DNA from 2 places in the Kribbella ginsengisoli genome. Region 1 is predicted to be linked to the other one. Evidence: riboswitches for the same ligand, from Rfam matches in the RefSeq annotation. Region 1 holds a riboswitch; the other holds the start of a gene.

What was found. A riboswitch is a leader RNA that binds a small molecule or an ion and turns the genes downstream of it on or off. The one in region 1 is predicted to bind FMN.
Region 2: it holds a riboswitch for FMN, as region 1 does, so the genes downstream of both, ribD (bifunctional diaminohydroxyphosphoribosylaminopyrimidine deaminase/5-amino-6-(5-phosphoribosylamino)uracil reductase RibD) here and ribB (3,4-dihydroxy-2-butanone-4-phosphate synthase) in region 1, are expected to answer to the same signal.

The regions. Positions count from the first base shown of each region.
Region 1 covers NZ_BAABAA010000016.1:8,199-14,292, forward strand. Annotated here, with positions in the region: gene ABD768_RS36780 (transketolase) at 1-248, shown strand, start outside; gene ABD768_RS36785 (transketolase family protein) at 245-1,210, shown strand; gene ribB (3,4-dihydroxy-2-butanone-4-phosphate synthase) at 1,194-1,811, opposite strand; FMN riboswitch at 1,929-2,062, opposite strand; gene ABD768_RS36795 (glycoside hydrolase family 140 protein) at 2,112-3,641, shown strand; gene ABD768_RS36800 (sugar-binding transcriptional regulator) at 3,673-4,653, shown strand; gene ABD768_RS36805 (hypothetical protein) at 4,937-5,260, shown strand; gene ABD768_RS36810 (neutral/alkaline non-lysosomal ceramidase N-terminal domain-containing protein) at 5,339-6,094, shown strand, end outside.
Region 2 covers NZ_BAABAA010000005.1:388,624-394,717, reverse strand. Annotated here, with positions in the region: gene ABD768_RS20610 (riboflavin synthase) at 1-344, opposite strand, end outside; gene ribD (bifunctional diaminohydroxyphosphoribosylaminopyrimidine deaminase/5-amino-6-(5-phosphoribosylamino)uracil reductase RibD) at 348-1,376, opposite strand; FMN riboswitch at 1,499-1,630, opposite strand; gene ABD768_RS20600 (2-dehydropantoate 2-reductase) at 1,751-2,674, shown strand; gene ABD768_RS20595 (CGNR zinc finger domain-containing protein) at 2,674-3,249, shown strand; gene ABD768_RS20590 (ABC transporter substrate-binding protein) at 3,419-4,288, shown strand; gene ABD768_RS20585 (amino acid ABC transporter permease) at 4,288-5,037, shown strand; gene ABD768_RS20580 (amino acid ABC transporter ATP-binding protein) at 5,021-5,764, shown strand; gene ABD768_RS20575 (polysaccharide deacetylase family protein) at 5,799-6,094, shown strand, end outside.

The DNA.
Region 1 (6,094 bases):
TCGGCTTCGCGGTGGTCGAGGTCAACGGGCACGACCACGGCGAGCTGCTCGACGTGCTGTCCGCCGTACCGTTCCGGCCGGGCAAACCGACCTTCGTGATCGCCCACACCCACAAGGGCCATCCGATCTCGTACATGAGCAACAACGTCGCCTGGCACCACCGGGTCCCCGACAGCGCCGAGTTCCAGCAGGCGCTGACCGAACTGGAGTCCGTGGGCAGACCCCGATACGACAGGGAGTTGGTATGACCGTCGTCGACACCTCGATCGCCGACCAGCCGCGGTACGACTGCCGCGACGCCTACGTCGAGACGCTCGCCGAGCTGGCGCACGCGGATCACCGGATCGTCGGCGTGGTGAACGACTCGGTCGGTTCGAGCAAGCTGAACAGTTTCCGCAAGGCCTTCCCGGATCGGCTGATCAACGTCGGCATCGCCGAACAGGACATGGTCGGGGTCGCGTCCGGACTGGCCAACGGCGGCCGGATCCCGTTCGTCTCGGCTGCTTCCTGCTTCCTCACCGCCCGGGCGCTGGAGCAGATCAAGGCGGACGTCGCGTACTCGAACACCAACGTCAAGCTGTGCGGGATGAGCCCCGGGGTGGCCTACGGCGAGCTGGGCCCGACGCATCACTCGGTCGAGGACATCGCCTGGCTGCGCGCGATCGCCAATCTCACCGTCGTCGTCCCTGCCGATCCGATCGAGACCGCGGCCGCGCTGCGCTGGGCCGCGGCGGTCGAGGGGCCGGTGTTCATCCGGGTCAGCCGGATGAGCGTGCCGATGATCTACCGCGACGACTACGAGTTCCAGGTCGGCAAGGCGATCACCGTCCGGGCCGGGAACGACGTGACCCTGATCAGCAACGGGACGATCCTGTGGCGGGCCCTGGCCGCGGCCGAGCAACTCGCCACCGAGGGAATCTCGGCCAGAGTGCTGTCGATGCCCACGGTGAAGCCGCTCGACGTCGACGCCGTCGTCGCGGCCGCGCGGGAGACGGCCGGAATCGTCACCGCGGAGGAGGCCGTGTCCGGCGGCGGGCTCGGCGGCGCGGTCGCGGAGACCGTCGTCCAGCACCACCCGACGCGGGTCTCGATCCTCGGCTTCCCCGAGTTCGCCCCGACGGGATCGGCCGGCTATCTCCTGGACCGCTATGGCCTGTCCCCCGCGGGCATCGCGGAGGCCGCGCGCCGATTGGTCAGGACAGGAAACTGACCAGATCGGCGATCGAGACCATCGCGAGGTCGTGCCTGTCGGCGAAAGCCCGCAGGTCCGGACCGGTCATCAGAGTGCCGTCGTCGTTCATCAACTCACCGATCACACCCACCGGTGGCAACCCCGCCAGCCGGACGAGTTCGACGGTGGCCTCGGTGTGACCCGGTCGCTGCCGGACGCCGCCCGGCACCGCACGCAGCGGCAGGATGTGACCGGGCCGGATCAGGTCCGTGGGCTGTGCCGCCGGGTCGGCCAGCACGCGGACCGTCCGCGCCCGGTCGGCGGCGGAGATGCCCGTCCCGACTCCGGTGGCGGCGTCGACGGAGACCGTGTACGCCGTCCGCAGGCTGTCCTGGTTGTCCGGAACCATCAGCGGCAACGCGAGCCGGTCGAGGATCTCGGGTGCGGCCGGTGCGCAGACGTAGCCGCTCGTGTAGCGCACCAGCAGCGCCATCAACTCCGGAGTCGCCAGGCCGGCCGCGAAGGTCAGATCGCCCTCGTTCTCCCGGTCCTCGTCGTCCACGACCACCACCGGCCGGCCGAGCGCTATCTCGTCGACGGCTCGCTGGATGGTGTCCAGCCTGGTCTTTACAGAACTCACGGTCGTTGTCCTCTCGGCATGGCGCTCCGGGGCAACGACAAGCTCCGCGACGGCAACGCGGACGCGACGGGTGGACTCACCCGGTCACGTCGACAACGCACACCGTCCCGCAGACTGCCACGTGCATCTTCCCATCCGGACTTTTACCGTCGGTTCTGGAGTTTCACCAGATCAACCGGACGCTCTTGCGAGCGCACGGGTCGCGGACTGTCACCGCCGGCTCGGAATTTCACCGACCCCAGAGCACGTGTTCTACGTTTGCGCGCCAGTCTATCCGCACAGCTCACCACGTGGAGTGTCATGTCCATCTCAGTCCCTGACCCGGTCGTCTGGCGCGAGCTCGAGTTCACACTGTCGGGTCGGCACGCCGCTCCCTACGCCGAGGCCGAGGTCTGGGTGGATTTCGAGCACGAGGGTGGTACCCGGCTGCGGCGTCCCGCGTTCTGGGACGGTGGGGAGTCCTGGCGGGTCAGGTTCGCCGCACCCGAGCCTGGACGCTGGTCGTGGACCAGTGGCGGCGCGGTGGGCGGGCAGACCGGTCGCCTGGAGATCGGTACGGCCGACGCCGACGAGCGCAATCCGTTCCTCGCCCATGGCTTCTGGCGGATGTCGGCCGGTGGCCGAAGCCTCGTCCACGCGGACGGTACGCCGGCGATCCTGGTTGCCGACACCGCCTGGGCACTCCCCTGGCGCGCGACCCCCGAACAGGTCCGGAGCTATGCCGCGGACCGGCAGGCGAAGGGCTTCAACGCGGTGCTCCTGATGACCGTGCAGCCGGACATGCGAGCGGTCGGGCCGCGCGACCGCACCCAGGACGAGGGTTTCGGCGTCGGTTTCGCCGACCTCGGCTCCGGTCACCTGAACGAGCTCGAGGTCGGCTATTTCCAGTACCTCGACGAGCTGCTCCGGATTCTCGTCGACCATCACCTGGTACCGGTCCTCCAGCCGGTCTTCCACGGCTTCGGCTGGAAGGGTCTCGACGTGGCCGGCCCGGTCGTGCCACCCGCGGAGTACGCGCGGTACTGCCGCTATCTCGTCGCGAGATACGGCGCGAGCCCGGCGATCTACCTCGTCGGCGCCGATGGCAGCGGCGACGAGCCCCAGATCGCCGCCGGTGGCGAAGAGGTGCACGCCTGGGACTGCTACCGGCAACCGACCGGCATCCACTACCGGCCGCACATCCGTCCGCAGGCCCATCAGGACGCCGACTGGCTGGACTTCCAGTGGTGCCAGACCGGTCACGAGGGTGAGCACGTCCCCGAGCGGGTCGCGGACATGTGGCGGAACCTGCCGGTCAAGGCCGTCGCCAACGGAGAACCGACGTACGAGAACACGGGACGAACCGGCAAGGCGAGCGGCTGGTGGCAGGGACACGAAGCCTGGAGCAACCTGTGCGCGGGCGGGACGATGGGAGTCGTGTACGGCGCCGGCAGCCTCTGGCAATGGCGGCTCCACCCCGCCGAGCCGGGGCACGAGGAGTACTTCCTCGCCCCGGGAGCCGACTGGCGTGCAGCGGTCGACTTCGAGGGATCGACCTACGTCGGTCTGATCAGCACGATCCTGGCCGGGCTGCCGACGACCGACATGGCGCCCGACTGGACGAAGGCGATCGCGGCGCGGGCCCTCGGCGTACCGGGGCGGCTGTTCATCGTCTACCGAGACCAAGGCGGGCCGGTTCCGGTGTTCGACGACACCGTCCCGCTCGGCTACCGGATCGTGGATCCCCGGGACGGCTCGGTCGTTGCGACCGGCAGGCGGCAGTCACCGGCCGATCCGCTCCCCGACGCCGGCGGCGCACCTCGGGTGTACATCTGTCTGGCTGGCCTATAGTCCAATCCTGATCGGCCTGAAGGGGGTCAAGGTGAACGGCAAGCGCGCAGTACGTCAGCCCGGGCTGGACGAGCTACGGCTGCTCGCGAAGGTGGCCCGGATGTACCACGAGAAGGGCATCCGCCAGCCGAAGATCGCGACCGAGCTGAACCTCTCCCAGGCGCGAGTGTCGCGGATGCTGAAGCAGGCCGTGGAGGTCGGGATCGTCCACACCGTGGTGACCATGCCGAGCGGCGTGCACAGCGATCTGGAGGACGAGCTGCAGAGCCGGTACGGACTACGAGACGCCGTCGTCGTCGACACCGCGGGCTCGGCTGACGACGTACTCCCCGCTCTTGGTTCGGGGGCAGCCGCCTACCTCGACATGACGCTCAGCGGCGGCCACGTCATCGGGATCTCGTCCTGGAGCGAGACGCTCATCAGCGCGGTCGACCGGATGCCACGCAAGAGCGTGCCGGTGGTCGACAAGGTCGTCCAGATCGTCGGCGGTCTCGGCGATCCGGCGGTGCAGATGCAGGCCACCCGCCTGACCGCCCGCTTCGCCGAACTGACCGGCGCGATGCCTGTCTACCTCCCGGCACCAGGACTGGTCGGATCATCCGCGGTACGGCGCGCGATGATGAACGACGAGTCCGTTCGCGACGTTCTGGGCACCTGGGGTCAGCTCACCGACGCGATGGTCGGGATCGGCAGTCTCGAACCGTCCCCGCTCCTGCAACGCAGCGGCAACGCGGTCGCCGAACGGGACCAGGAGGAACTACGCCGGCTCGGCGCCGTCGGCGACGTCTGCTTCCGCTTCTTCGACGAGGACGGGAACCACGTCCCCTCGTCCTTCGACCAGCGGGTGATCGGCGTCAGCGCCAAAGAACTGCTCGCGGTACCCCGCCGCATCGGAGTCGCCGGCGGCGACCGTAAGTTCTCCGCGATTCGCGCCGCCCTGCTAGGCAGCTGGGTCAACATCCTGATCACCGACCTGGCGATGGCGACCCGCCTGGTCGAAGCCCCCCGATGACGCGATACATGGCGTCACGTTGAGCAGAGCCCGTGCGACGTAGCCGTCCGGCCCGTCCGGTTGTTCTGGCGAACCCAGCGGCTGGTTCGGGTTGGGCTCGGCCGTGCTCTTGCCGTACGGCGGCTGGTTCGCCGGCTCGAGCGTGATACCGGCCTGTGCCGCCTTCTGCGCAACGGCGATCTCGGGACGACCAAGCCTGATGCCGATCACCCATGGCGGAATGTTGCAACGGGCCAACTCTTCAAGGCGGTCGAGCTCTGTCGCAGTCCACGGTTCGGCCGCGTTGCCGGCCCAGGAGTTGCATCGCCGCGGCGAACTGGCGCCGGTGTTCGACCATCTGAACACCTACGACGTGACGACGCATTTCAACGGCCAGAGCACGATCCGGACGCTCGCCGTACTGGCACCGGGACCGATCGATCTCACGGTCTGGTACCTCTATGTTCACAGCCGCTTCGGGCAGTTCCCGTCGAACTACCAGGACGGCAACATCGGCTGGCCCGTCGCCGGCTGGCTGGAAGCATTCGACCGTCCGCATCTGCTGCCACTTCCAACAGTCACACACCACCCGCCCCACCCAGCTCTCGGCTGCTCACAGGACCAGTGAAGGGACCTTCGGCCCTGCCGTGAGCCGGGTGGGCGACGGATGCTGCTGCAGAGTGCGTGCGGACGGAGGCTCGCTGAGATGACCGAGTACCTCGTGGGTCGCGGCATCGCCGATATCACCGGTGAGCCGGTGGAGGTCGGCATGCTCGGCTACGGCAAGTCCTGGCAGCGCAGTGAGGGCATCCACCTGAGACTGCGGTCGCGGGCGTTCGCCGTGCTGCACCCGGCGAGTGGCCGGCGAGTGCTGTTGGTGATCAACGACCTGCCGATGGTCTTCGACAGCATCCACCGTGCGCTGCTGCACGCTCTGGCGCGGGAGTACGACGGTCTCTACACCGAGCAGAACACGATGGTGACCGCAACGCACACGCACTCCGGGCCGGGCGGCTACTCCCATCATCGGCTGTACCACTCGAACACCGGCGGCTTCCGGCCCAGGACCTTCACCGCGATCGTCGACGGGATGACCGAAGCGGTCCGCCGCGCACACGACGACCTGGCGCCGGCCGTGCTGACCCTCGCCCACGGCCGGCTCGAGAACGCCAGCGCCAATCGCTCCAAGGTTGCCTTCGACAACAACCCGGTGGGTGACCGGGACCATTTCCCCGACGGTATCGATCCACAGACGACGCTGCTGCGGATCGACCGCGACGGCAGGCCGGTCGCGGCGATCAACTGGTTCGCCACCCACAACACCAGCATGACGAACACCAACACACTGATCAGCTCGGACAACAAGGGCTACGCCGCGTACCACTGGGAGCGGCTGGTCGAAGGCGTCGACTACCGCGCTCGCCGGTCCGCGGACTTCGTCGCCGCGTTCGCCCAGACCAAC
Region 2 (6,094 bases), on a different contig from region 1:
GCCGGCTCGCGGCCGGCGATCGTGCCGGTGCCGTCGACGTGCCCCTGGACGATGTGTCCGCCGAGCCGGGCGTGGGCCGTGACCGCGCGCTCCAGGTTGACCCGGGAACCCTTCTCGACGCCCCCGAGGCTGGTGCGCTGCAGGGTCTCGCGCATCACGTCCGCGGTGAACGTGCCGTCGCCGTGCTCGATCACCGTGAGGCAACAGCCGTTCACCGAGATCGAGTCGCCGTGGCCGGCGTCCTCGGTCACCTTCGGCCCACGGATGGTCAGCCGGGCGGCGTCGCCGTCCAGCAGGTCGAGCGCTTCGACCGTACCGAGCTCTTCGATGATTCCGGTGAACATGGGTTATTTCCCTCCCAGGGGAGTCAGGGTGAGGCGGACGTCGTCGCCGAGGCGGGTGACGTCCGCAAGGTTGAAGCGTTTGAGCTGGTCGATCGATTCCGCGCCCAGGTCGCCGATGGCGGAGAAGCCGGAGCCGAGCAGCGCGGGAGCGACGTACGCGACGATCTGGTCGACCCAGCCGGCGCGCAGGAACGCGGCGGCCAAGGTCGGACCGCCTTCGAGCCACAGGTGCCGGATCTGGTGGTCGTCCAGCTGGCGGAGTACCTCGGCGGGGTCGTGGGTGGGGAGAATGAGCGTCTCGGCGCGGTCGTTGCGGACCTTCGCCGTGAGCGGGATCTCGCGGTCGCCGACGACGACACGTAGCGGCTGCCGGGCGGCCGGGCGGTCCTGCTCGTCGCGGACGGTCAGCTCGGGGTCGTCGGTGAGTACGGTCTGGGTGCCGACCGCTATCGCGTCACACTCGGCGCGCTTCTTGTGCACGTCGGCGCGAGCAAGCGGGCCGGTGATCCACTTGCTGGAGCGGTCCTTGGCGGCTGACCGCCCGTCGAGCGTGGTGGCGAACTTCCAGGTGACGAACGGGCGGCCCTGGCGGACGCTGTGCAGCCAGACGTGGTTGACGGCCTCGGCCTCGTCTTGCAGCACGCCTTGTTCGACGCGGATGTTCTTGGCCTGGAGCTTCTCGGCGCCGCCGGCGGCGTGCTTGTTCGGGTCCGGTACGGCGTACACGACTCTGGCGATGCCGGCCGCGATGAGTGCATCGGAGCACGGCCCGGTGCGGCCGGTGTGGTTGCACGGCTCGAGCGTCACGTACGCCGTACCGCCGCGAGCGCGATCACCGGCCATCCGGAGCGCCTCGACCTCCGCATGCGGACCGCCCGGGTAGGCGTGGTAGCCCTCGCCGACCGGGTGACCGTCACGGCCGGTGATGACACAACCGACGACCGGGTTCGGATGGGTGCTGCCGACGCCGCGCGCGGCGAGCTCGACGGCACGGCGCATCCAGGCGATGTCGATCGGCGAAGCGTTCTTCACTGACGGGTCCCTCGTTGTCACGGACGCACACCGGGGCCATGACAACCGGCGCACGCGCGGACCCGACGCCTGGAAAACGGCTCGCCTGAGCCACGTCCGGACGCCGGAGCGCACCCGCCGACCGCGTGCGCCTCCCATCCGGACTTTCACCGTCGGTCCTGGAATTCCACCAGGTCAACCGGCCGAGATACTGCTTCGACCGGGTCGCGGACTGTCACCGCCGGCTCGGAATTACACCGACCCCGGAGCACGCGAGTGGGTTCACTCGTACTACGAGTGTGCCACGCCCCCGAAACCTCGCCAGGATCTGGGTCACATCCTGATACCGGACATGGCTTGTAGTGGTTACCGGTTAAACCGGTAACATCGGGGGCATGACGATCAAGGTGGCTGTGCTGGGTGCGGGTGGCGTCGGTGGGTATTTCGGGGGGCGGTTGGCGCAGGCCGGCCATGACGTGCGGTTTGTCGCGCGGGGTGAGCACCTTGCGGCGATGCGCGGGAGCGGGCTCACGGTCGAGAGCGTGGCGGGTGACTTTGCGCTGGAGACCGTGGTGGCGACGGATGATCCGGCAGAGGTCGGGGTCGTTGACTACGTGTTGCTGGGGGTGAAGACGTGGCAGCTCGAGGCGGCTATCGCGTCGTTGGGGTCGCTGGTCGGGCCGAACACCGCGGTGGTGACTACGCAGAACGGAGTCGAGGCGCCGCAGCAGGTGGCGGACGTGGTCGGGCGGGAGGCCGTGCTTCCGGGGGCGGTCGAGGTGGTCGCGTTTCTGGATGGGCCGGGGCGGGTGCGGCACATCGGTGGGCTGGGAAAGCTCACGTTCAGCGAGTGGGACAACCAGAAGAGCGAGCGGGTCGAGCGGTTGCGGAAGGCACTGGAGGAGTCGGGGCTGACTGCAGTCGTCCCGGATGATGTCTGGGTCGCGCTCTGGAGCAAGTTTCTGGCGCTCGGGTCGTTCGGGGCGGTCGCGACACTCGCGGATTCGCCGTACGGCGTATTGCGCAGTCGCCCGGGCATGCGGCACCTGATCGTCGACAGCATGAACGAGATCAAGCAGGTCGCGAAGGCAACCGGCGTCGAACTGCCGGGTGACGCCGTCGACAAGACGCTCGCGTTCCTCGACAGCCTGCCCGAGGCGGGCACCACCTCGCTGCAGCGCGACATCAACTCCGGCAAGCCCTCGGAGCTGGAGGCGTGGACCGGCGCCGTCGTCAGGCTCGGGCGCGCGACGGGCACGCCGACCCCGATCAACGACATCCTGTACGAGCTGACCAGCGCGCGGACCCTGGCGACCTGATGCCTGTCGACCTACTCGCCTTCCCGCTCGTCGGCGGACGGCTAGCCCTCAACTTCGTCGGCACGCTCGGCAAGCGGACCACGGAAAGATTCGAGCGGATGCGTACGCCGGAGGACCTGGCCCACTGGGTGGAGCTCGCCGGCCTGGGGTCCGTCTCCACCACGGCGGAAGATCTCATGAACGCCCGCGCAGTACGAGAAGCCCTGTACTCGCTGACCCTCGCAGCCCTCAACCGAGGCCCCCTGCGCCAAGCAGACATCAACCTGGTCAACGGGTGGGCAGCCCGCGCGACGCCGGCCCCGGCGCTCGCGACTGGCGTGGGCCAGGCGGACGGCGTGCGGGCCAACGCGTTGCAGCGGCAGGATCCTGAGCCGTCGGCTTCAGGCGTACTGGCTGTTGTTGCTCGTGATGGGATCGAGCTGTTGTCGGGTCCGGAGGTCGAGGCGATTCGGGAGTGTGAAGACCCAGCCTGCACACTGCTGTTCGTGGACAGCAGCCGCGGTCGTCGCCGTCGGTGGTGCTCGATGAATTCCTGCGGCGCCCGGGCCAAGATGCGCACTCTCCGCGACCGATAGTTGCCCACTGCAAGGAAGCTCGGTCCGCACATATACCATGACTGGACTAGACATTCCGGACCCGTCTCATCCGGTGTCAGGGTGGAATTCGGTGGTCGCCGGCGGCGTTAGCGTCGTTCGGTGGGCCAACCCCACCGTTCCCGTATCGCCTGGTTCTAAGGAGACACCCGTGCGCGCCACCAGCGCCTTCCGCCGTCTTGCCGCCATCGGTACCGCCGTGACCCTCATGGTCGCGCTCGCGGCCTGTGGCAGTGACGACAAGTCCGATGCCTCCGGCCCCGATCTGGGCCTGCTCCAGAAGGGCACGCTGCGGATCGGCACGCTCACCGACGCGCCGCCGAACGTGTACGTCAAGGACGGCAAGTTCACCGGTTTCGACAACGACCTGATCAGCGCGGTCGCGGCCAAGCTGAACCTCAAGCCCGAGTTCGTCGGCACCGACTTCTCCGCCCTGCTCTCGCAGGTCAACGGCGGTCGGTTCGACCTCGGCAGCTCGTCCATCACGATCACCGAGGCCCGCAAGAAGACGGTTGCCTTCAGCAATGGCTACGACTTCGGCTACCTCGGCCTGAACACCACCAAGAGCTCCGGCATCACGAAGTTCGACCAGCTCGACGGCAAGCGCGTGGTCGTCGTCCAGGGCACTGTGCAGGACGACTATGCGACCCAGAAGAACCTCAACCCGGTCCGCGTCCCGAACTACAACGCTGCCGTCGGCCAACTGAAGGCCGGTACCGCGGACGCCTGGATCTCCCCCGCCGAGATCGGCGAGAAGATGGCCAAGGAGCAGGGCGGCGGCGTGGTCGTCCTGGCCGCCAAGGAGCTCAGCTCCGCGCCGACCGCGTTCGCGGTTGCCAAGAGCAACGACAAGCTGCGCGAGGCGGTCAACAAGGCTCTCGACGAGGTCATCGCCGACGGCACCTGGACCAAGCTCGTCGAGCAGTACTACCCCGGCCGCGCCGTACCGGCGACCTTCAAGCCTGGTAGCGGTTCTGTGAAGTTCACAGCGCCGAAGGCCAGCGCGCCTGTCGCCGGCTGATGGACGTTTGGTCCACCCTGAACGACACCTTCCTCGACTGGGGGTCGATGAAGGCAGTCCTGCCCGAGATGCTGAAGGTCGGGCTGGTCAACACCCTCGTCTTCGCGGCCGCCTCGGTCGTGCTGGGCACTGTGCTCGGCATGGTCGTGGCGGTCATGGGGCTGTCCCGCAAGTGGTGGCTGCGCTGGCCGGCGAAGATCTACACCGACATCTTCCGCGGCCTGCCGGCCATCCTGACCATCCTGCTGATCGGCCAGGGCCTGTCGCCGATCACCCGGCACTGGTGGGGCCCGAACCCGTACCCGCTGGGCATCCTCGCGCTGTCGCTGATCGCGGCGGCGTACATCGGCGAGATCTTCCGGTCCGGCATCCAGAGCGTGGAGAAGGGGCAACTCGAGGCGGCCCGAGCGCTCGGCTTCAGCCACAGCTCCGGCATGTGGCTGATCGTCATCCCGCAGGGTGTCCGGCGAGTGCTGCCCGCGTTGGTCAACCAGTTCATTGCGCTGATCAAGGAATCCAGCCTCGTGTACTTCCTGGGCCTGCTCGCCAGTCAGCGCGAGCTGTTCCGGATCGGCCAGGACGCCGCCGCGACCAACGGCAACCTGTCGCCGCTGCTGCTGGCCGGAATCTTCTACCTGATCATCACCGTGCCGTTGACCCACCTGGTCAACTATTTCGACAAGCGGCTGCGCGAAGGCCGTCCCGCCGATCTCGAGGTCGAGGAGCTCGCCCATGCCGACATTCGCTGAGGCCGCGGCGAGCCTGGAGCTCACCGGCATAGAGCTTGCCTTCGGCAACAACAAGGTACTGCGTGGCGTCGACCTCGCCGTCGCGGCCGGGAAGACCGCTTGTGTGATCGGGCCGTCCGGCTCCGGCAAGTCGACGCTGCTGCGGGCCACCAACCGGCTGCTCGAACCGGCGGCCGGCGACATCAAGCTCGGCGGCGAGTCGGTACTGCGGTCCAACCCGGACGAGTTGCGGCGGCGGATCGGGATGGTGTTCCAGCACTTCAACCTCTTCCCGCACAAGACGGTCCTGGAGAACATCACCCTGCCGCTGCGCAAGATCAAGAAGCTGACCACCGACGGGGCGGTCGAGGCGGCCCGGGTGCAGCTCGAGCTCGTCGGGCTGAAGGAGAAGGAGTCGGCGCGGCCGGGCAACCTCTCCGGTGGACAGCAGCAACGAGTGGCGATCGCCCGGGCGCTGGCGATGAAGCCCGAGGTGATGCTGTTCGACGAAGCGACCTCGGCGCTCGACCCGGAGTTGGTGAAGGGTGTCCTCGGGCTGATGGCCGACCTCGCCGGCGCCGGGATGACGATGATCGTGGTGACCCATGAGATGGGGTTCGCCCGGCAGGTGGCGGACCAGGTGGCGTTCATGGATCGCGGGGTCGTGGTCGAGTCCGGCGTACCGGAGAAGCTGTTCACGGCGGCTGAGTCGCCGCGGTTGCAGCAGTTCCTGTCGCAGGTGCTCTAGCTAAATCCGGCTCGGCGGCCGATGGTGGAGATGAGTGACTCGTCGACGCCTGGGGGTTCGGATGGCCGGCCGGATGATCAGATTGCTGGTGGCGGTCGGTCTGATCGCCATGCTGGCGGGGTGCCGTCCCCAGGCTGCCGGCAGGGCGCCGGCGGCCGCTGCTCCGCGGGGCGCGGTCGCGGCGAAGTACGTGGTGCTGACCTTTGACGACGGGCCCAGTCCGCAGTACACGGCTCAGGTGCTGGCCATTCTGCGGCGGTACGGCGTGCAGGCTACGTTCTTCGAGCTGGGGCAGAACGTGCGGAAGTACCCGTCCGTCACCCGCAAGGT